DNA from 4 places in the Streptomyces sp. CC0208 genome. Region 1 is predicted to be linked to each of the others. Evidence: riboswitches for the same ligand, from Rfam matches in the RefSeq annotation. Region 1 holds a riboswitch; each other region holds the start of a gene.
The links. A riboswitch is a leader RNA that binds a small molecule or an ion and turns the genes downstream of it on or off. The one in region 1 is predicted to bind cyclic di-AMP.

Region 2: another riboswitch for cyclic di-AMP. It lies ahead of D1369_RS15635 (C40 family peptidase); the one in region 1 lies ahead of D1369_RS16630 (transglycosylase SLT domain-containing protein).
Region 3: another riboswitch for cyclic di-AMP. It lies ahead of D1369_RS35305 (NlpC/P60 family protein); the one in region 1 lies ahead of D1369_RS16630 (transglycosylase SLT domain-containing protein).
Region 4: another riboswitch for cyclic di-AMP. It lies ahead of D1369_RS21645 (M23 family metallopeptidase); the one in region 1 lies ahead of D1369_RS16630 (transglycosylase SLT domain-containing protein).

What each region holds. Positions count from the first base shown of each region.
Region 1 is NZ_CP031969.1:3,670,394-3,675,831, reverse strand. It holds gene D1369_RS16645 (carbohydrate ABC transporter permease) at 1-705, shown strand, start outside; gene D1369_RS16640 (LacI family DNA-binding transcriptional regulator) at 747-1,775, shown strand; gene D1369_RS16635 (Cof-type HAD-IIB family hydrolase) at 2,116-2,928, shown strand; gene D1369_RS16630 (transglycosylase SLT domain-containing protein) at 2,932-3,414, opposite strand; cyclic di-AMP (ydaO/yuaA leader) riboswitch at 3,420-3,622, opposite strand; gene D1369_RS16625 (CocE/NonD family hydrolase) at 3,863-5,438, opposite strand, start outside.
Region 2 is NZ_CP031969.1:3,472,080-3,477,517, forward strand. It holds gene pcrA (DNA helicase PcrA) at 1-1,352, opposite strand, end outside; cyclic di-AMP (ydaO/yuaA leader) riboswitch at 1,893-2,062, shown strand; gene D1369_RS15635 (C40 family peptidase) at 2,071-3,216, shown strand; gene D1369_RS15640 (tellurite resistance/C4-dicarboxylate transporter family protein) at 3,312-4,295, shown strand; gene D1369_RS15645 (hypothetical protein) at 4,273-4,626, opposite strand; gene D1369_RS15650 (C40 family peptidase) at 5,082-5,438, shown strand, end outside.
Region 3 is NZ_CP031969.1:7,666,777-7,672,214, reverse strand. It holds gene D1369_RS35320 (glycosyltransferase family 39 protein) at 1-285, shown strand, start outside; gene D1369_RS44180 (ATP-dependent Clp protease proteolytic subunit) at 877-1,512, shown strand; gene D1369_RS35310 (hypothetical protein) at 1,520-1,825, shown strand; cyclic di-AMP (ydaO/yuaA leader) riboswitch at 2,163-2,375, shown strand; gene D1369_RS35305 (NlpC/P60 family protein) at 2,379-2,852, shown strand; gene D1369_RS44175 (DUF6328 family protein) at 2,877-3,263, shown strand; gene D1369_RS35295 (ATP-binding protein) at 3,299-3,757, opposite strand; gene D1369_RS35290 (helix-turn-helix transcriptional regulator) at 3,971-4,831, shown strand; gene D1369_RS35285 (DUF397 domain-containing protein) at 4,841-5,062, shown strand; gene D1369_RS35280 (8-amino-7-oxononanoate synthase) at 5,103-5,438, opposite strand, start outside.
Region 4 is NZ_CP031969.1:4,711,564-4,717,001, reverse strand. It holds gene D1369_RS21650 (aldo/keto reductase) at 1-626, opposite strand, end outside; gene D1369_RS21645 (M23 family metallopeptidase) at 739-1,764, opposite strand; cyclic di-AMP (ydaO/yuaA leader) riboswitch at 1,776-1,933, opposite strand; tRNA gene D1369_RS21640 (tRNA-Met) at 2,251-2,324, opposite strand; gene ribA (GTP cyclohydrolase II) at 2,447-3,088, opposite strand; gene D1369_RS21630 (MarR family transcriptional regulator) at 3,210-3,719, opposite strand; gene D1369_RS21625 (dihydrofolate reductase family protein) at 3,836-4,963, shown strand; gene D1369_RS21620 (hypothetical protein) at 5,099-5,347, opposite strand; gene D1369_RS21615 (DUF5994 family protein) at 5,358-5,438, opposite strand, start outside.

The DNA of each region.
Region 1 (5,438 bases):
TTCGCCCCGGGCAGCGGCTTCTTCCAGAACCTGAGCGACCTGACCGCCTACCGCGACGGCATCTTCTGGCGGTGGATGGCCAACTCGGCCTTCTACGCCGGTCTCGGCGCCCTGCTCTCCGCCGCGGTCTCCGCCGCCGGCGGCTATGCGCTCGGCCGCTACAGCTTCCGCGGCCGTGAGGCCATCTTCAAGATGATCCTGGCCGGGGTCCTGGTGCCGTCCATCGTGCTGGCCGTACCGCAGTACCTGCTGCTGTCGAAGCTCGGCATGGCCGACTCGTACTGGTCGATGCTGCTGCCGTCGATCCTGTCGCCGTACGGCGTCTACCTGGTCCGCATCTACGCGGCCGCGTCGGTGCCCGCCGAGCTCATGGAGGCGGCCCGGATGGACGGCGCGAGCGAGTGGAGGATCTTCTCGCGGATCGCCGTACCGATGATGATGCCCGGCCTGATCACGGTGTTCCTCTTCCAGTTCGTCGGCATCTGGAACAACTTCCTGCTGCCCTTCGTCATGCTGGCGGACGACGAGAAGTTCCCGATCACCCTCGGCCTGTACACGCTGCTCGCCCAGGGCGCCTCGCAGCCCGCGCTGTACACCCTGGTCATCACCGGGTGTCTGCTCGCGATCCTTCCGCTGATCGGGCTCTTCCTGGTGATCCAGCGGTTCTGGTCGCTGGACCTGATGAGCGGATCGGTCAAGGCCTGAGGCCCCGGGCTCCCCTTCACGAACGTCTCCGAACGAGGAACATGACCACCACCGCGAACGGACGCCGCAAGCCACCGACCATCCACGACGTGGCCCGGGAGGCGGGCGTCTCGCGGGGCACCGTCTCCCGCTTCCTGAACGGCGGCCACTACGTCTCGCCCGCCGCCCGGCGGGCGGTCGAGGCCGCCATCAGGAAGACCGGTTACGTGGTCAACCGGCATGCCCGCAGCCTCAGTACGGGCCGGTCGGACTCGGTGGCGTTCCTGCTGACCGAGCCGCAGGAGAAGTTCTTCGAGGACCCCAACTTCAACGTCCTGCTGCGGGGTTGCACCGAGCGGCTCGCCCAGCACGACATCCCGCTGCTGCTGATGCTGGCCGAGAGCGACGACGACCGGCGCCGGCTGACCCGGTACATCACCTCGGGCCACGTCGACGGGGTGCTGCTGCTCTCCAACCACAGCGGTGACCCGGTCGCGGCCGAACTGCACGACGCCGGGATCCCGTTGGTGGTCTGCGGCAAGCCGATAGGGCGGGGCACCAAGGTGAGTTACGTGGCCGCCGCCGACCGCGAGGGCGCGCAGGACATGGTCCGTCATCTCCTCGCCGGCGGCCGGCGCCGCGTCGGCATGGTCACCGGGCCGCTCGACATGCCGGGCGGCCCCGACCGGCTGGCCGGCTACCGGGACATGCTCGCCGAGGCGGGCCTGCCCTACGACCCCTCGCTCGTCGTCGAGGGCGACTTCCGGCGCAGCGGCGGCGAACGGGCGGCCCGCCGCCTGCTGGCCCAGGCCCCGGACATGGACGCGGTGTTCGTCGCCTCGGACCTCATGGCCCTGGGTGTGGTGGGCGTTCTTCAGCAGGCCGGGCGTTCGGTCCCCGATGACATCGCTGTCGGCGGCTTCGACGACTCCCCGGCGGCGACCGCCATCGCCCCCGCGCTCACCACCATGCGCCAGCCCTTCGACCGCATCAGCGCCGAGATGGTCCGCATGCTCCTCGCCCAGATCGCGGGCGAGGACACGGCAGGAGTGATCCTCCCGACGGAACTGGTGGTCCGGGACTCGGCGTAGCGCTCCGCGAGAGGCGCCGAGGGGGGGCGGCCCGGGCGCGGGGCCCGTCGGCGCGTCCGGCAGGCGTCGGCCGGAGCCGGGGGCCCCTCGGTCCGTGGGGCGGCCGGGGAGGACGCCGCCGAAGAGCACAAGCGGGCTCGCGGCCCTCACCAGGATCCGCTGGTACTGGTGAAAGTCGGCGACCGGCCGAGGGTTTCGGGCCGCTCCCGCCGGGGCCCGCCGGCCGTGTTCGTGCCGTGCCGCCGCACCCAGGAACCGGAACTGCCGTCAACGCATGTGAAAGCAGCAGCCGTCCGGTTCGCGTCGAGTCGCAGGGGCCAACCATCCGTATTCTCTGATCATGGCCGCCTCTTCCGCATATTCACTGATCGCCACTGACCTGGACGGAACGCTGCTGCGGACCGACGACACCCTCTCCGACCGGTCGTTGGCCGCGCTCGCACGGGTGGCCGCGGGCGGGGCCCGGCATCTCGTCGTGACGGGCCGGCCGGCGCCCAGAGTGCGGCCGCTGCTCGACGACCTCGGCAGTACGGGGCTCGCGGTGTGCGGACAGGGCGCGCAGGTGTACGACGCCGGCGCGGACCGTCTGCTCTGGTCGGTGACCCTGGACCGGGAGCTGGCCGAGACCGCGCTGGGCAAGATCGAGGCCGAGGTCGGGCAGGTGTACGCGGCCGTGGACCAGGACGGTGTCGAGGGACTCACCCTCATCGAACCGGGCTATCTGATGCCCCATCCGACCCTGCCCGCGGTACGGGTCGGCCGGCGCGACGACCTGTGGTGCGAGCCGATCAGCAAGGTGCTGCTGCGCCACCCCTACCTGTCCGACGACGAGTTGGCGGTCACGGCCCGCTCGGTGGTGGGTTCGCTGGCGACGGTCACCATGTCGGGCCCCGGGACCGTCGAACTCCAGCCATGCGGCATCACCAAGGCGACCGGCCTCGCGCTGGCCGCCGAACACCTGGGACTGGGGCCCGAGGTGACGATCGCCTTCGGGGACATGCCCAACGACATCCCGATGTTCGACTGGGCGGCCCGCGGGGTGGCGATGGCCAACGCCCACCCCGAACTCAAGGCCGTGGCCGACGAGGTCACCCTGTCGAACGAGGACGACGGCATCGCCGTCGTCCTCGAAAGGCTCTTCCCGCGGGCGTAGTTCCTAGTACGCGCCGAACACGTTGTCGATGGACCCGTACCGCTGGGCCGCGTAGTTGCAGGCCGCGGTGATGTTGGCGACCGGGTCGTACGGGTCCCACGAGGTGTTGGCCACGTGGTACGCGTTGAAGGTCGGGTCGATCACCTGGAGCAGGCCCTTGGAGGGCGTGCCGGCCGCGGCGTTGGAGTCCCAGAGGTTGATGGCGTAGGGGTTGCCGGAGGACTCGCGTATGACGTTGCGGTAGATCCCGTCGTAGGAGCCGGGAATCCCGTGCTCCGCCATGACGGCGAGGGAGGCCCGGATCCAGCCGTCGAGGGTGTTGGAGTAGCCGAGCGTGGTGGCGGTCTGCACGGTCGGGGTGGCCGCGGACGCGCTGCTCGCGCCGATGAGCGGCAGCGCGAGGACGGCGACTCCGGTGCCGGCGACGGCGAGTTTGCGGGCGAGACGGCTGGTGCGGGTACGGCGGTGCTGAGCGGCAGCAGACATGGCGAAGTTCCTCTCCGTCGCCTGCGAGGTGAGCTGTCGGGTTCGGGCGGGAGCTGCCCGGCCACGCCTGCGAAAGGCGCGACTTCACCCCAAGCCGTGCCGGTATGTCCGAAGACGTCCGGTCCGGCGACTTACCTGGTTCCCCCGCTCCTGCCGTGGTGCTAGGTGGGTGTTGTCGGGTGGTGGCAGGATTCGGCGTCCGCCCGACAGGCCGGGAACGTATGCGAGAGCACATGTCCGGAACAAGTGGCGAATTCACATGCGGTGCCTATTGACCTTGGAAAGAGGCATTTGAGGCGCTTGATCCTTTGCGTTCGCCAACCTCAACTCGCGCAAAGGAAAAGGCGGATCGACGGATTCCGCATCCATGCCGGTCCACCCCCGCGAGTGGGCCACATCACAGCCGAGCGCAAGAGGGGTAAAACGGTCAGGAAAGCCCAACTCGTCTTCAACCGGCCGTGCGTGGGATCCGCTTCTCCCACGTCCGGTGGAAGACCACCTCATCGCCGGCGGTGCACACGACCTCGTCGGAGGTGTGGAAGTCCGTCCTGTCGCAGGTGATCTCCGCGCGGGTGCGGACGGTGGTGTCCCAGGCGAGCTCGGGGCGGTGCAGCCGGATCGTCCAGTCCGAGCGGGTGCGGGCGGACAGGGGGTCCTGCTCGTCGATCGTGTACGTCTCCAGCGCGTCCTCGGTGATCTCCAGGCCGTCGGGGTACACGCGCGTGCCGCCGTACCGGGGGTCGACCTCCAGACGCCACTCGCCCTTGGCCACGTCACGGACGACCAGGCGCTCGGGGCGGGGTTCGTCCAAAGTCGCGGGGCTCCATCCGTCAGCGGCTACGCCGCGGGTGACGTCGAGCGGCCCGGACTGCTCCGGCTCCTCGAAGGCGATGTCCGAGGCCGCTTCCCGCGCGCGTACCGGCAGTTCGAGGAAGCTGCCCGCCGGCTCCAGGGTGAATCCGGCCTGCGACCCCGGCTGCGGCCAGATCCACGGCCAGTACGCCGAGGAGACGGCGAGCCGGATGCGGTGACCGGGCGGGAAGGCGTGCCCGATGCCGTTCAGCTCGAAGGCCACCTCCTGCGTCGCCCCGGGCTCCCAGGGCACCGTCCGGTCCTGTCCGTGGCGGGCCGAGAGGTTCAGCACCCCTCGCGTGACGAGCGTCGACGACCCGTCCGGGGCGACATCGCAGAGCCGCGCGACGACCTGCCCGCGCGACACCTCCGAGGTCACCCTGAGCCGCACCCGCGGCCGCCCGAGGACCCACGTCTCCTCGCCCGTCGCGAACTCGAAACAGGCCGAACGGGCGTCCTCCTCCCGCTGGTCCGGCGGCAGGTCGGCGTCGTTGCCGACGGGGCGGAAACGGCCGGCGTCCACGCCCGTGTGCTGCGGGGAACGGACCAGGACGGGGGCGCCCTGAAGGCCGTACGCCACCGTCGTCACGTGCGGGGAGGGCCAGGCGGGCTCGCCGACCCAGCGGCCGGGCAGGGTGTCGAGGACGGTGGCCGGGGGGTGGGAGTCGCCGATGTAGGCCCTCAGGAGGGGTTCTCGCATGACGCCGGTGTCGACGCCCTTGAGGTGCTGGTCCCACCAGCGCAGGGTCTCCTGGAGGAAGCCGATCGCCGGGCCGGGCGGCAGGCCGCGGTCCGGGTACTGGTGGGACCAGGGGCCGACGATCCCCCGTACCCGGTCGGCCGGCAGGTGCTCGACGAGCCGCAGGACGGTGTCGTGGTACGGGTCGTGCCAGCCGCCGACCGCGAGGACGGCCGCGCCGATCGCGTCGTGGTCCTCGCGGACGCTGCCGTGGCGCCAGTAGCCGTCGCGGGTCTGGTGGCCGAGCCAGGTGTGGACGAACGGCTCGACCGCTTCGAGGCGTGCGAGCCACATCTCCCGCCAGCCGTCGCCGACATGGAGGGGGTCCGGAGGCCGGGAGACGTAGGCGAGCATCGTCGCCGCCCACGCGTGCATGTCGGCCGCGAGGACGGAACCACCCAGGTAGTGCACGTCGTTGTCGTAGCGGTCGTCG
Region 2 (5,438 bases), 200 kb from region 1:
AGGCCGACGCGGATGAAGACCTCTTCGAAGACACGGGACTGGGCGTTGGTGCGGTAGAAGACGGCGACATCGCCGGCCTTCGCATCGCCCGCGTCCGTGAGGCGGTCAATTTCGTCGGCGACGAACTGCGCCTCGTCGTGCTCGGTGTCGGCGACATAGCCGGTGATGCGCGCGCCCGCGCCCGCGTTGGTCCACAGGTTCTTGGGGCGGCGGGACTCGTTGCGCTCGATGACGGCGTTGGCGGCGGTGAGGATCGTCTGGGTGGAGCGGTAGTTCTGCTCCAGGAGGATCGTCGTCGCGTTGGGGTAGTCCTCCTCGAACTGGAGGATGTTGCGGATGGTCGCGCCGCGGAAGGCGTAGATCGACTGGTCGGCGTCACCCACGACACAGAGCTCGGCGGGCGGCAGGTCGTGCTCGCTCGGCGGTACGTCCACAGGGTGCTCGGAGGTCCCGACCAGCTCCCTGACCAGGGCGTACTGCGCGTGGTTGGTGTCCTGGTACTCGTCGACCAGGACATGCCTGAAGCGGCGGCGGTAGTGCTCGGAGACATCGGGGAACGCCCGGAGCAGGTTGACCGTCGTCATGATCAGGTCGTCGAAGTCGAGGGCGTTCGCCTCGCGCAGGCGCGACTGGTACATGGCGTAGGCCTGGGCGAGGGTCTTCTCGAAGCCGTCCGTGGCCTGGGCGGCGAAGTCCTCCTCGTCGATCAGCTCGTTCTTCAGGTTGCTGATCTTGGCGCTGAAGGACTTCGGCGGGTACCGCTTGGGGTCGAGGTCCAGGTCGCGGCAGACCAGGGCCATGAGGCGCTTGGAGTCGGCGGCGTCGTAGATCGAGAAGGAGGAGGTGAACCCGAGCTTCTTCGACTCCCGCCTGAGGATCCGCACACACGCGCTGTGGAAGGTCATCACCCACATCGCGTTCGCGCGCGGGCCGACGAGCTGCTCGACGCGCTCCTTCATCTCGCCCGCGGCCTTGTTGGTGAAGGTGATCGCGAGGATCTGGCCCGGGTGGACATTGCGCTCGCCGAGGAGGTGGGCGATGCGGTGGGTGAGCACCCGGGTCTTGCCGGAGCCGGCACCGGCCACGATGAGCAGCGGGGTGCCGGAGTGCACGACGGCCGCGCGCTGGTTCTCGTTCAGCCCCTCCAGGAGGGCGGCCGGGTCCACCACCGGGCGCGGGGCACCGTCGCGGTAGTAGGAGTCCCGCTCCGGGGGCACGTCGAACTTGCCGCCGAACAGGTCGTCCGGAACCTGCTCCGGTACGTGCTCGTCCTCGGGCGGCGGCGGTTCTTCCCCGTGGGCCCGAGGGGCCTGGAGGTCCGCCAGGAAGCTGTCGTCAAAGAGGCTGCTCATCGCTCTCCGAGTCTAGGGTGCCCCACTGACAGACCGCCGCCGCCCTGAGAACATCCACCGGTATCAGCAGCCGATGATCTTCCGGACCTGCCCTCCGGCGCCCCCGACCGCTGTCCGCGACCGACCGGACCGAGACGCGGGTACGGCCGCCGCACGGCCGCCGCACGGCCACCGCACGGCCACCGCAGGGACACCGACGGCGACGCCCGCCGGGAACGGCACCCGCAGGTGCCTGCGCTCGTCGCGCGAGACCTTGGTCACCCCGGCTCGCGTCGGGCCCGAACACCGCGGCGGCGGATCAGGCGGGCGCCGGCCTGCCTCCAACGGCACGGCCGTCCCGCTCCGCCTCACCCTCGCCCCCGGAGGAAACAGGCCCGAATCAGCGCAGATCGCCCCGGGTTGGTCACGCGGGGCGACGCCCGGGACGAAGGTCACGAAAATGTATCGGGCATATCGCACATCAACCTTCACACGGGCCACACCAGTTGGCTACCGTTCCGGACAGGCCGTACGACCCCCACCGGCGAACCCCGCCGGGCCGCACGGCCTCCGCCGAGTCCGCAGCGCCGCCGCGCGCCCGGAGCCGGGGACCCACCGAACCCGGGGTGAATCGGCCGACTCCCGCGCACGGGAGCGCCGTAGGGCAAACCTTCCGAAGCACCTCGCCCGAACCCGACAGCTAACCCGGTAGGCGGAGTACGGGAAGGAGTCGCCTCCCTTGGCGTCGCACCGCAAGTCGCGTCCCGTCGGTACGCGCGCAGCAGGCATACGGACCCCGGCCCTCGCGACGGCCGCCCTCACCTCCGTGGCCCTGCTGTCCCAGTCGGCGAACGCCGCGCCGGCCGATGACAAGCCGAGTCTCGAAGAGGTCGAGAAGAAGGTCGACGACCTCTACCGCCAGGCCGAGTCGGCGACCGACACCTACAACGCCGCCAAGGAGAGGACCACCAAGCAGCGCAAGCAGGTGGACACGCTCCTCGAGGACGTCGCCAGGCGCACCCAGACGCTCAACGAGGCACGGGAGGAACTCGGTTCCTTCGCCGCGGCCCAGTACCGCACCGGCGCCGCCGCGCCCGGCACGGCGACCTTCCTGCTCGCCGACACCCCGCAGGACTACTTCGACCAGACCCAGCTGATGGGCCGCTTGACGAGCCGCCAGAAGGGCGCCGTCGACGACTACGTCTCCGAGCAGTCCGCGACGATGAAGAAGCGCGAGGAGGCCTCCCAGAGCCTTCAGGCGCTCACCGAGACGCAGAGCGACCTGAAGACCGCCAAGGCGACCGTCCAGAAGAAGCTCGCCGACGCGCGCGAGCTGCTGTCGGAGCTGACCGCCCAGGAGAAGGCACGGCTCGCGGCGATCGAGCGGCGCAAGCAGCAGGAGGCGGACCGCAAGGCGGCGCAGCTGGCGCAGCAGCAGGCGGCAGCGGAGAAGGCCGCACAAGGAGCCGCGCAGGAGGCCACCGCCCCGCAGGAGAGCACGCCGACGGCGCCCGACTCCTCGTACGCCACCAAAGCAGCCAAGGCCCTCGCGTTCGCCCGCGCGCAGGTCGGCAAGCCGTACGTCTGGGGCGCCACCGGCCCCGGCTCCTACGACTGCTCAGGGCTCACCCAGGCCGCCTGGAAGGCCGCCGGGGTCGACCTCCCCCGTGTCACCTACGACCAGGTCAACGCCGGCACCACGGTCGCCCTGGCCGACGCACAGCCCGGTGACCTGGTCTTCTTCTACGACGACATCAGCCACGTGGGCCTCTACATCGGCAACGGCATGATGATCCACGCCCCCAAGCCGGGCGCGTACGTCCGCGAGGAGTCGATCTACTACGACGGCGAGTCGGGGATCCACAGCGTGGTCCGCCCGGCCTGAGGCGCCGTCCCGCGGAGCCCGCACTCGCGTGCATTTCCCCGCACGCGCGTGCGCGCCCCGCTCGCACGGCGCGGGGAGCTTCCTAGCATCGACCCATGCCCGGTACCTCCCCCCACTCCCCCCTGCGCGCCTGGTGGACGCGGCGCCCGCCCGAAGCCGGGGCCGCGGTGATGGCGACCGGCATCGTGTCGGTGGGGCTCCATCTGACCGGCCACGAGACGCTGTCGCGCATCGCCCTGGTGCTCGGTTGCGTGGCCTGGCTGGGGCTGGCCGCCGAGTTCGCCGCAGGACTGCTGAGGGAGCGCGCGCGCTGGGCCGCGGAGGCCAGGTCACCGGGCGGCCTGACGGCCGTGGCGGCGACCACCGTGCTCGGCACCCGTTTCTCCATGCTTGGCCGGCAGACCCTCGCCGAGACGCTGCTGGCGCTGTCCGCGCTGCTGTGGCCGGTGCTGACGGTGCTCGTCGTGAGGCACTGGAAGCGGAGGCTGCCCGGCGGGGTGTTCCTGTGCTGTGTGGCCGCCCAGGGTCTCGCGGTCCTGTGCGCCACGCTCGCCGCGGCGGAGTCGGCGGCCTGGCTCGCGCACACGGCGCTCGTGTTGTTCTGGCTCGGCCTGGTCCTCTACGGCGTCGCGCTCCACCTCTTCGATCTGCGCCAGGTGCTGGTCGGACCGGGCGACCAGTGGATCGCGGGCGGCGCGCTCGCCATCTCGGCGCTCGCCGGCTCGGGACTCCTCGCCGCCGACAGCGCGCGCCTGTACCTGTGGAACGACGACGACCACGGCGTCCTGCGCGCGGTGACCGTCGCCCTGCTGGTGCTCGCCCTGGCCTGGTACGCCGTCCTGCTCGTCGCCGAGTGCGTACGGCCGCGACCGCGCTACGACGTGCGCCGCTGGGCCACCGTGTTCCCCATGGGGATGACGGCGGTCGCGACCCTGTCGGTCTCCGCCGCCGCGGACGTGCCGTGGCTCCGGACCCCGGGCGAGGTACTGCTGTGGATCTCGGTGGCGGCCTGGTCGGCCGTCGCCGCGGGGGCGGTCGGCTCCGCCCTCGCCGCCGTCAGGTCCACAGCACCGCGATGAAGACGTTGGCCGTGGTCAGCGCGCCGACCAGGCCGAACAGGCGCTTGTCCACCGTTTCGTCGTCCCGCTTCACATAGACGAGGTCGAGGATCACGATCAGCAGGGCCAGCTTCACGCCGATCTTGATGTTGTTGACGTGCTGGTCGTCGGCCTGGTTGAGGCCGACCAGGATCACCCCGGTGACCAGCATGGTGGCGGCTCCGTGCAGCATCGCGGGGACGAACCGGGCGGTGCCCCGGCCCATCGCCTTCATCTGGGTGAGGAAGCCGCCGAGCAGCGAGGCGATGCCGACGATGTGCAGGCCGACGAAGAGATGGATGAGTACGTCCATGAGGCCGGAGCCTATGCCGGGCCCTGAGGGCCACGCGCACCGGCCCCTGGGGCAGATCTTGCATATATGCGGCCCATAGCACTCCCCACCCTCCACGGGTCCCGGAATCGCGACTTCGGTCAGCGCCCCGCGCGAAGTCGACGGCGGCACCCCGGCAGCACGGTCACCTTCGGTCACCCGGCGGTCCCCTGACGGCAGTTCCGCACAACCCGTCACCTCCCGGACACGGTCAGGTTTAGCGTCCTCCACCAGGTGACCGGCTCCCCACCGCCGCCCGGGCCAGGGGCGGCAGTCGGCCACCACCGCCGAGAAGGTCCGGCGGCGGCCCGCTCCCCCTGTGCAGGCCGTCGCCGGACGCGCACACCGCCCCGGGCGGTCGTACGGCCGCTCCCCTCTGGCGTTCGTACGTCCCGAGCCCCGGAGCGGGCGAACGTACGAAAGGACGTGCAGTCCACGTGGCAGCGCACCGCAAGCCCCGCAGGCGCTCGGCCGGCGGCCATACGGTCCGTACGGCAGCGACGATCGCCCTCGCGGGGGCCGCGACCGCGACGGGCTTCGACGGGATCGGACACGCCGAGCCGCAGCTCACCCCGGCCCAGGTCGAGGCGAAGGTGGACCAGCTGTACCAGGAGGCCGAGGCGGCCACCGAGAAGTACAACGGCGCGAAGGAGAAGGCCGAGGCGGCCGAACACCGGCTGGACAGCCTGCGGGACGAGGCGGCCCGCCGGACGGAACAGCTCAACGAGGCGCGGGACGCGCTGGGTTCGATCGCCGCGGCACAGTACCGCGGCGGCGGCCTCGACCCCGCGATG
Region 3 (5,438 bases), 4.0 Mb from region 1:
CTGCTCGCCACGCAGGCCGCCTACACCGCCGAGCCCCTGCTGCGCGCGACGTCCGAGCCCATGCTCGTCATGGGCGGCTTCACCGGCAGCACCCCCTTCCCCACCGCCCAGCAGCTCGGCAACCTCGTCGCCACCCACCAGCTGCGCTATGCGCTGCTCACCACCCAGCGCCCCACCACTCCCGCCACCACCTGGGTGAAGTCCCACTGCACCCGCATCCGGCCCACCGCCTACCGCCAGACCAACAGCAGCTTCACCCTCTACGACTGCAATCCCCAGCGGTGAGGCGACGCCCGAGGTCAGGGATCGCGGTCAACGGCCGAGTGCCGACCTGTGGACCCTGGAACGAGTCGGCGCGGTCGTCACCGGGCAACGGGGGTGGTGTTCTCGAGGGCGTCGGTGTGGCGGCTGCTGACCGGCCGGCTCGGATGGAGCCTGCGACGACCCGAGCGGCGGGCGGTCCTGCGGGGCGAGTCGGAGATCGCCTGCTGGATCACGCACGAGTGGCCGCGCATCAAAAGGGGCCGTGAACACACGTGCCTCACGGGCCACGATCAGCGGACGGATGTCCTTGATGCCGATCTGCTGGTTCCGGTGACCGGTCAGCGTCACCCGCACAGTGACGGCGTCCAGATTGACCGCCCCGATCGACCGCAGCGTCCCGAGGACCCCCAAGACGATGGTCCCCGCCCACACCCTGGACGACCTCACCGATTGGGCGACAGCGCGCAGTCCTGTGGGCTGAGACCTGTTCCGCGCCCGCGGGAAGGGCGTGCGTATCCGCAAGTGTCTCCTCGCCTCCACGGGCCCACCATAGCGACACGTACGTCCTGTACATTTTTCACAGACAGGAGTCGCAGCGAGGAGGGGTACGCCATGACCCGACCGATCGCCCGTTACGTCCTGCCCGAGTTCCATGAGCGCACGAGCTTCGGGCAGAAGTCGATGGATCCGTACTCGAAACTGCTGGAGGAGCGGATCGTCTTTCTCGGGACGCAGATCGACGACACCTCGGCGAACGATCTGATGGCGCAGTTCATGTACCTCGAGTACCAGGACCCGGACCGGGACATCGCGCTGTACATCAACTCCCCCGGCGGCTCGTTCAGCGCGATGTCGGCGATCTACGACACGATGCAGTACGTCAGCTGCGACGTGGAGACGACCTGCCTCGGCCAGGCCGGCTCCTCCGCGGCCGTGCTGCTCGCGGCGGGCACCCCGGGCAAGCGGTCCGTGCTGCCGGGCGCCCGGGTGGTGATCCACCAGCCCGCGCTGAGCGAGCCCGTGCAGGGGCAGGCCAGCGATCTGGCCATCCAGGCAGACGAGTTGCTCCGGGTGCGGGCCCGCCTGGAGGAGATGCTCGTCCGGCACACCGGGCGCAGCCCCGAGCAGGTGAGCGCGGACATCGAGCGGGACAGGATCCTGGACGCGCAGGGCGCCCTGGACCACGGCCTGGCGGACGCGATCGTCCCCAGCCGCAAGTCCTCGCCCACCGCACCGGGCGCGAGGTGAGCCCTCGATGGTGCCGGACCTTCCCCCGCTGCCCGCGCTCACGCACGCCGAGGGCGAGCTGATCGACCGTTATCTCGAGGTGGTCGACCTGCTGGGCCGGATCAACCCGGCCCGGCGCGAGGACACCTACGGCGGACTGCGCGCGGCCCAGGCGCTGGTGAGCAGGGCGGCCGAGCTGCGTGACGCGCTGGTGCTGATGCACGGCCGGGGCGAGCGAGAACTGCATGCCGCGACACTGGCGCGGGCCCTGCGGGTTCTGGACGGCGAACGGCGTACGGCCCGGGTCACCGTGCCACCCGAATCCGGCAACTGACGCACCGGCAGCCGTTCCGGACGCCCCATGGTCTGACGGGGCGTCCGGGACACGGTTGAAACGGACCAAAAGACGTACCGCCATTTGCAGGAGACGCGGCTCCTTTTTCGAGACCCCTGAGGTTGCACAACGCGCGTGGTTCAGGGAGGGAATGAGGAGTTTCTGTGCTGGTCGCACGGCCCGTGGACCCCTCGACGCCCCTTCGCTAGCTCAGGTGTCCACCCGAACGGGTGAGTGGTGAGTAACAACACAAACCCCCGGTTCCATTGGGTTTTTGGGACATCAGTACGCCAAGATCCCTGTCTGACGACAAGCCCCCGCCGCAGCGGCGGGGCGATCCGGGCGGACGCCGAGTCCTGCCGCCGCCCGGATGACCGGTCGACAGGAGTGGATCGGCAGGAGTGGAGGACCCAAGCAACGACGGGTCGCCGGAACGGTCACGCCATGGCCGGGTCGAGCAGCCCTTGGGGTGAAGCCGCGTCAGCGGCCGGGCAACTTTGTCAGCCCGAATCCGACAGGTCATCCTTCACAGGCGGCTGACGAAGGGTTGCGCATGACTGCGCTCAATCGTGTCCCGTCGCTGATGGTCCGGGCCGGTACGGCCTCGGCCTTCGCCATCGCCGCCGTGGGCGGCTCCGTCGTGGTCCCGGGCCTCGCGCCCGACGCCGCGGCCGCGACGCCTGCGACGAAGGCACTCAAGGTAGCGGCCTCCAAGAAGGGCTCGCCGTACAAGTACGGCGCCACCGGGCCCCGCCGCTTCGACTGCTCAGGGCTCACGCTGTACTCGTTCAAGAAGGCGGGCAAGAAGCTCCCGCGCACGGCGGCCCAGCAGTACAACAAGACCCGCCACATCGGCTCGGGCAGCCGCAAGGCCGGCGACCTGGTGTTCTTCCACTCGGGTTCGAACGTCTACCACGTCGGCATCTACGCCGGGAAGGGAAAGATCTGGCACGCCCCGAAGACCGGGGACGTGGTGAGGCTGCAGAAGATCTGGACGAAGAGCGTCTGGTACGGCCGGGTCAAGTGACGCCCCCGAGGGGACGGCGGCGACCTGACCTCCCGCCGTCCCCTCGGGTCCCCGCTGGAGAGCGCCGACCGCGCCTTCGGCGAGCTGCTCCAGCAACTGCGCGTCCCCCAGAGCGGGGCGCAGATCCTCTTCGCCTTTCTGCTGACGCCGGCCTTCACCCAGCGCTTCCCGCCCCTCGACACCTTCCAGCGCGTCACGTACGCCACCACACTGCTGTCCCGGCTCACCACGGCCGGCATGGGCGTTCCGGTGCTCGCGTTCACCGGCTCGGTTCTGCTCACAGAGGGACACAGGGCGGCGCAGGCGCAGTCGCACCCGGCCCCCGGGCCGATGCAACGCGAGGTGATCAGGCCGCGAGCGACGGTTCGGCCGGGAGCCTCACCCCGAGAGCCGTCACCGCGTCTGCGGTGACCCCGGGATGCATCGCGCTGCCGAACTGATGTCTGCTACGGCTCCTGCTGCCCCGCGGCGGTGACCGGCTCCGCAGGAACCGTCCACGGGAGTTCGATCGAGACGGTCTTGCCGCCTTCCCGGGTGGGCCTGACTCTCAGCCTGCCGCCGCTCTCGGCGGCGAGCCAGCGAACGATCACCATCCCCCGTCCGTTGTCCTGCTGGACCGCGGCCGGCAGTCGCTTGGGGAAGCGGGGGTGGCTGTCGGTGACCCCGATGCGCAGCTGTTCGTCACGGTCCAGCTCGATGTCCACCGTGAAGGTGGGGGACTGCCCGAAGGTGTGCTGTACGGCGTTGGTGGCGAGTTCGGAGACGATGAGCCGGACGGTCTCGGCGGCGTCCGTGGTCGGCGGCAGCCCCCACTCCGCCAGGGTGCTCAGGACGTAGGTGCGGGCCGCGGAGACCGAGGCGGGTTCGCTCGGCAGGGTGACGGATGCTTCCAGGTGGTCTGCCATGGCGACGTCGTCCCTTTCCCACGGGACCGGAGTCCGACACGGTGCGGATGGTTCGAGTACGGTCCCGGACTGGTGGTTCATCGCCAGAGTGCCATCACCAAGGCTGTGACGGGTGCCGATCCACCAAGATGTGCATATATCTGTCGCTCGAAGCGGTGAACTCTGCGACGCGAGACCGTATTTGGGCGGCTCGTAAGGAGTAAGGAGGAGCGCATGCAGCACGGCCCCGCGGTGCGCCGGCGGAAACTGGGCGCCGAACTGCGTGCGTTGCGCGCGGGTGCGGGGCTCACCAGCGGTGAGGCAGCCCGGCTCGTGGGCTGGCACCAGTCGAAGGTGAGCCGCATCGAGACCGGTGCCAGCGGGGTGAAACCGGCCGACGTGCGGTTACTTCTCGACGCCTACCGCGTCGGGGACGCGAATCTGCGGGAGCTGCTTCTGGTATTGGCGGGCTCCGACGAGAGCGGCGGCCGGCACCACTGGTGGCACGCGTACCGGGGTGTCCTGCCGCCGACGTACCGCGACTTCATCAGTCTGGAGTCCCAGGCGAGCGCGATGCGCACGCTGGAGACCTCGGTGGTGCCCGGGCTGCTCCAGACACCCGAGTACGCCCGCGCGGTGACCCGGGCCGCCGTGGACGGCCTCGACGACGAACGTCTCGACGCGCTGGTCGAGGTCCGGCTGGCCCGGCAGGACATCCTTCGGGCGCAGCCGCCCCTGGAGTTGAGCGCGGTCCTGGACGAGGCGGTGCTACGGCGAGAGGTCGGCGGGCCCGAGGTGATGGCCCGTCAGCGCAAGAGGCTCCTGGAGGCGGCCCGGCTGCCTCAAGTGCGGCTGCAGGTACTGCCGTTCACTGCCGGGGCACATGTGGGTATCACGGGGCCTTTCGTAATCTTCTCATTTTCGCGCACTTCTGATCTGGACGTGGTTGTTCTCGACCACTTGACGAGTAGCCTCTATCTCGAGCGGAAAGAAGACCTCCAGGCCTACACCGAGGCCTTCAACACCCTTCGGATCCACGCCCTTTCGCCCGAGGACTCGTTGGATTACCTCGCCGAGACGGGTGACGGCACGTAAGGAGGCACCATGTCCGCATTGCCTCGGAACGCAATCTCCAGTACCCGATTGCCCGAAGTGCGCTGGCTGCGCAGCAGCTACAGCACCGGGGCGAACAACTGCGTAGAGACAGCGAGGCCGTCGGCCGGGCCCTGTGCCGGGCTGCTCGCCGTACGCGACTCCAAGAACCCGGACGGACCCGCGCTGCTCTTCTCCCCCGAGAGCTGGGCGGGCTTCGTCCGCGCGTTCTGACCGTTTCCGTCCGTTCGGCGCACGGCCGTGTCACGCCGACTCATGGTCGTGTCCCGCCGATCACCTGTACGGCGCGCTCGATCTGCTCCTCGGAGAGATCCGCGCGGGCGGTCAGCCTGAGCCGTGAGATGCCGTCGGGCACGGACGGGGGCCGGAAACAGCCCACGAAGAGCCCGGCCGCACGGCAGTCGGCCGCCCACTGAACGGCCTCCTCCGGGGAGGGCGCGCGCACCGAGACCACCGCGGCGTCCGGACGTACCGCTTCCAGACCCGCGGCGGTCAGGCGTGCGTGCAGTCCGGTCGCCACCTCGCGCGCGCGTGCGGCCCGCTGGGGCTCACGGCCGAGCAGCCGCAGGGCCGCGAGGGCGGCTCCCGC
Region 4 (5,438 bases), 1.0 Mb from region 1:
GGGACGGCTGACAGGCCCGCGCGGGCGGCCACCGACTCCAGCTCGCCCTCGTAGGTGTCGCGGGAGACCAGGTTGTAGTGGGGCTGGAGGGCGACATAGCGCGCCAGGCCCTCGCGGTCGGAGAAGGCGAGGGACTCCGAGAGCCGCGCGGCGGAGATGTTGGAGGCGCCGATCGCCCGCACCTTGCCCGCCTTCACCAGCTCGTCCAGCGCGCCGATGATCTCCTCGACCGGCACCTCGGTCTTGTCGAAGTGGGTGTAGTACAGGTCGATGCGGTCGGTGCCCAGGCGCTTCAGGGAGGCGTCGGCGGCGGCCTTGATGTTCGCCCCCGACAGGCCCGGGAACTGCGGGTGCTGGCTGACCTTCGTGGCGATGACGACGTCGTCGCGGTTGCCGCGGGCCGCCAGCCACTTGCCGATGACCGTCTCGGACTCGCCGCCGGAGTTTCCTTCGGCCCACGACGAGTACGAGTCGGCCGTGTCGACGAAGTTGCCGCCGGCCGCGGTGTACGCGTCGAGGACGGCGAAGGACGTGGCCTCGTCGGCGGTCCAGCCGAAGACGTTGCCGCCGAGGGTGAGCGGGAAGACCTCGAGGTCGGAGGAGCCGAGCTTGCGAAGAGAAGTCATGTCGTACGTCAACGCCCGTGCCGGGCGCCGGTCTTCCGCTACCGCCGCAAAGTCCTCGTAAACAAGCGGAATCAGTCGCTCCGGCGCACCGGCGGGAACCTCAGGGAGCGTCTCAGGGAGTGAGCCCCTTGCCGCGCAGCCACGACATCGGGTCGATCCCGTCGGCCGAGCCGCCCGGGTGGACCTCCAGGTGCAGGTGCGCGCCGGTCACGTTGCCGGTGGCGCCCACGCGGCCGATGACGTCACCGGTGCCGACCTTCTGGCCGACGCTGACGCTGATCGAGGACTGGTGGCAGAACCACAGCTCGGTGCCGTCGTCGAGGGTGAGGATCGTGCGGTAGCCGTAGGCGCCGGCCCAGCCGGCCTGGGTGATGGTGCCGCTGTGGATCGCCTTGATGAGCGTGCCCGTGGGGGCGGCGAAGTCGAGGCCCGTGTGGTAGCCGGAGGACCACAGCGAACCGGCCTGACCGAAGGTCCCCGTAATGGTGTACGACGAGGTCGGCAGCGTGTACTGCTTGGCGAGCTCGGCCAGGCGCGCGGCCTCGGCCTTCTTCGCGGCTGCCTCCTCCGCCTTCTTCTTCGCGGCGGTGGCCTTCTCCTGGGCCTCCTTCTCCGCCTTGGCGGCGGCCTCGTCGGCCTCCTTCTCGGCGGCGGCCGCGACGGCCTGGGCGGCCTTGGTGTCGAGCTGGCCCTGCTGCACCTCGGCCTGGGCCAGGATGCGCGAGCGCAGCGCCTCACCGGCGTCCGAGGTGCCCTTGGCGGTGTCGGCGGTGGTGGCGCCGACGCTGCTGAAGGCGCTCGTGTCGTCCGCGGCGGAGTCGGTGTCGTTCGAGATGAGCGAACTCACGGAGCCCAGGTCGGGCATGGAGATGGAGACCGGCGGCTTGCCGGTGTTGGCGCTGGCCATCCCGCCCGCGCTGACGGCGGCTATGACACCGACGCCCAGAACGGTGGAGCTACGGGCGAATCCTCCGCCACGCTGCTTGGCGACGCGATGCCGGCCTCGTACGGGGGCGAGGGAGTCCGCGGTCGGGTTCCACTCGCCGAGCGGGGCCTCGTCGTCGGCGCGGTAACCGCCGTACACGAGGGTGTCGCTGGGTACGTACGGCGCCTCGGGGGCAGGCGGGTTGGACGCCACGTGGGCGCGCTCCTTTCCTTCCTTCTCGCCTACCGGGTTAGCTGACGGGTTCGGAGCAGGAAGGTCTCCTACGCGCGTAAACCCGCCGTGCTGCCACGGCGGAGTACGAGCGATTCACCCCAAGTTGGTGGTTCCCCGGTTCCCTTGCGGAATTCGGCGCGTGAGCACGGAGCCGTCTCTTGTGACGGCTGGGACGACCGCGCTGCGTTATCGAACGTTAATAGACCCGGGTACCCGATTCCAAGCTGTTCCTCTTGATCATTAACGAAATCCCGGAGGACTTACGGCCCATGAACGGCGAAAAACGGGCGAGTTGACTCCACCTCAGGCGACACACAGGCATTGACGGTATGTCAGTTGTAATGCGGAGGGCGGTCAACCACTCACGCCGCGTCACGAAGGCCGCCGGGTGGCTTCCGGCTGGGGAAAACACTCAGGGCCGGAGTCCAGTGAACTGGACTCCGGCCCTGAGCCTTGAGCCTTGAGTAGCGGGGACAGGATTTGAACCTGCGACCTCTGGGTTATGAGCCCAGCGAGCTACCGAGCTGCTCCACCCCGCGTCGTTGTGTGACCAGCATACGTCATCCGCGAGGTGGTTCGCGCCAGGGTTGTCCCGGAGGAGTGAGCCCCGGCGGAGCTCAGTGACCGGCCTCGACCCTCGCCGTCACCGGAAGCGCCGCGCTCAGCCGACGCCGACTTCGCTCAACTCGCCCAGCGGCAGCGTGTGCTGGGTCTGCAGGACCTTCGCGCGCAGGTAGCGGACGTTGTGGGCGGTGGTGAAGACGCCGGTGGGGACCCGGTTGCCGACGTCGATGCCGAGGTCGCGCAACTGGCCCGCCTTGTCGGGGTTGTTGGAGAGCAGGTCGAGCTCGGCGATCCCGAGAGCCTGGAGCATCTGCGCGGCCGCCGTGTAGTCGCGGGCGTCCTCGGGCAGGCCCAGCGCGGCGTTCGCGGCATAGGTGTCGAGGCCCTGGTCCTGGAGGGCGTACGCGTCGAGCTTGTTGTAGAGGCCGATGCCGCGGCCCTCCTGGCGCAGGTAGAGCAGAACTCCGCCGCGCTCGGCTATGCGCTCGACCGCCTCGCGAAGCTGCGGGCCGCAGTCGCAGCGCGCGGAGCCGAAGACGTCACCGGTGAGGCACTCGGAGTGCAGCCGCACCAGCGGGACGGTGCCGGGCGCGGGGTCGCCGAGAACGAGGGCGAGGTGCTCCTGCCCGTCGACCAGGCCATGGAAGGTGACGAGCTCGGCGTCTACGCGGTAGCCGTCCCCGAAGCGCAGGGGGACGCGGACGCGGGAGCGCTGGGTGGCTGCGGGCAGGTCGGGCATGCGGGTACTCCGCTCCATGGACACGCCTGCTTCAGATTTGAAGCAGTTCTACTGATCGAGACCCTACCTCATGCTTTAAATTTGAAGCAACGGCTTTATGGCGCTCGTCACACGTGGTTGCTCAGGAACAGGGCGGGGTCGACCGCCGGCGCCACGGGAGCCCCTCGAAGGGCCCGTCCTCCCCCTGGAGTCCCGCGGTGACGCTGGTGAAGATCTCCTCCAGCTGCCCCACCTGCTCCGGGGTGAGCCGGTCGAAGAGCGCGGTGCGGACCGTCTCGACGTGCCCCGGCGCCGTCCGCTCCAGCACCGCCGTACCCTCGTCCGTGAGGACCGCGATGCTGCCGCGCTTGTCCGACTCGCAGCTCTCGCGCCGCACCAGCCCGTCCTTCTCCAGCCGGGCGACGGCGTACGTCAGCCGGGGCCGGGTGATCTTCAGCCTCTCGGCGAGCTCGGTCATCCGCAGCCGCCGCTCCGAGGTCTCGGAGAGGTTGGCGAGGATGGAGTAGTACAGGTGCGGCATGCCGGCCTCCTGCTGGAGCTGCCGGTCGATGGTGTCCTCCAGGAGGAGCGAGGCGGCGATGTAGGCGCGCCAGGCTCGCTGCTCGTCGGGGCTGAGCCAGCGGGTCGTCATGCTCCCAGTGTAGGTTTGCTTCAAACTTGAACCAAGTCGCCACTCCTGAAGCTCGCCGCCCCTGAAGCTCGCCGCCCCTGAAACTTCCGTACCCGTTTCCGAGAGGGACCGCCCCGATGCCCCACCCCTACGTCCTCCTCTCCGCCGCGGTCTCCCTCGACGGCTACCTCGACGACACCGGCCCCGACCGCCTCCTCCTGTCCGGCCCGGCCGACTTCGACCGTGTGGACGAGGTCCGCGCCTCGGTGGACGCGATCCTCGTGGGCGCCGGCACGATCCGGGCCGACAACCCCCGCCTGCTGGTGAACTCCGAGACGCGCCGCGCGGCCCGGGTCGCCGCCGGGAAACCGCCGTACCCCCTGAAGGTCACGGTCAGCGGCTCGGGCGAGCTGGACCCGGACGCGAACTTCTGGCACACCGGTGGCGACAAGCTGGTCTTCACGACGGACCAGGGCGCGCAGCGGGCCCGCGCGCTGGGCCTGGCGGCCGACGTGGTCTCCCTCGGCCCCGAACTCGACTGGCGCCGCCTGCTGGAGCATCTGCATGAGGAGCGCGGAGTGGAGCGGCTGATGGTGGAGGGCGGCGGACGGATCCACACCCAGCTCCTCCAGCAGGGCCTGGCGGACGAGGTGCAGCTCGTCCTGGCCCCCCTCTTCGTCGGCAGCCCCGAGGCCCCGCGCCTCTTCGGCCCCGGCGCGTACCAGTCCGGCCGGCTGCGCCTGGTGGAGACCCGCCGTATCGAGGACGTCGTCCTGATGCGCTACGAGCCCACCGCCCCCGGCACCGGCCTGGTCCCCGCCGGCGCGGACCACCACTGGCTCGCGCTGGCCTGCGAGTTGGCGACACGGTGCCCGCCTTCACAAACGGCGTTCAGCGTGGGCGCGGTGGTGGTGGCGGCCGACGGCACGGAGCTGGCGCGCGGCCACTCCCGGGAGGGCGACGACCCGGTCGTCCACGCGGAGGAGGCGGCGCTCGCGAAGATCGATCCGGCCGACCCCCGCCTGGCCACGGCCACCGTCTACACCAGCCTGGAACCCTGCACCCACCGCGCCTCCCGCCCGGCCCCCTGCGCCCGCCTGATCCTGGACGCGGGGGTGCGCCGGGTGGTGACCGCGTGGCGGGAGCCCGACACCTTCGTGGCGGGGGCCGACGGGACGGGGACGCTGACGGCGGCGGGGGTGGACGTGGTGGTGCTGGGCGAGCACGAGGAGCGGGCGAAGGCCCCTAACCGCCATCTGGCGTGACGAGGGTCCTCAGCCGAAGGCCGCCCCGGAAAACAACCCGGAAAACAAGGCGGGAGGGCGGTCCGTGCCCGGAGCGGGGGGGGGAGGACAGGGCGACCTCGCGGGACAGCGTGATCGGTGCGCGCGGGTACCGGTTCACGCGACCGGTCCGCCGCTCCTCGCACGGTCGTCGCGGTGGTCCCGTCGTTCGCCGACGGTCGGCGCCTCAGGCCGGTCCGGTCCCGTCGGGGGCTGCGGCGTGCCGCGTCCGCTGGGGTCCGGCCGGGCGGCGCCGTACCGGTGCACGGCGATTCTGTCGGCGTGCTGGAGGTTGAGCCGGTGGAGCACGTATGCCGCCACCGCGATGAGGACGATGAAAGCACCGGCCGTCAGGGAAGCATCCATGATGGCCACCTCACACTCCGACGACCAGGCGGTCGCAGGCGCCGCCCTCGTACTCCCATGCCTCGCCGGGATCCGGCGAGGTGTCGGTGAC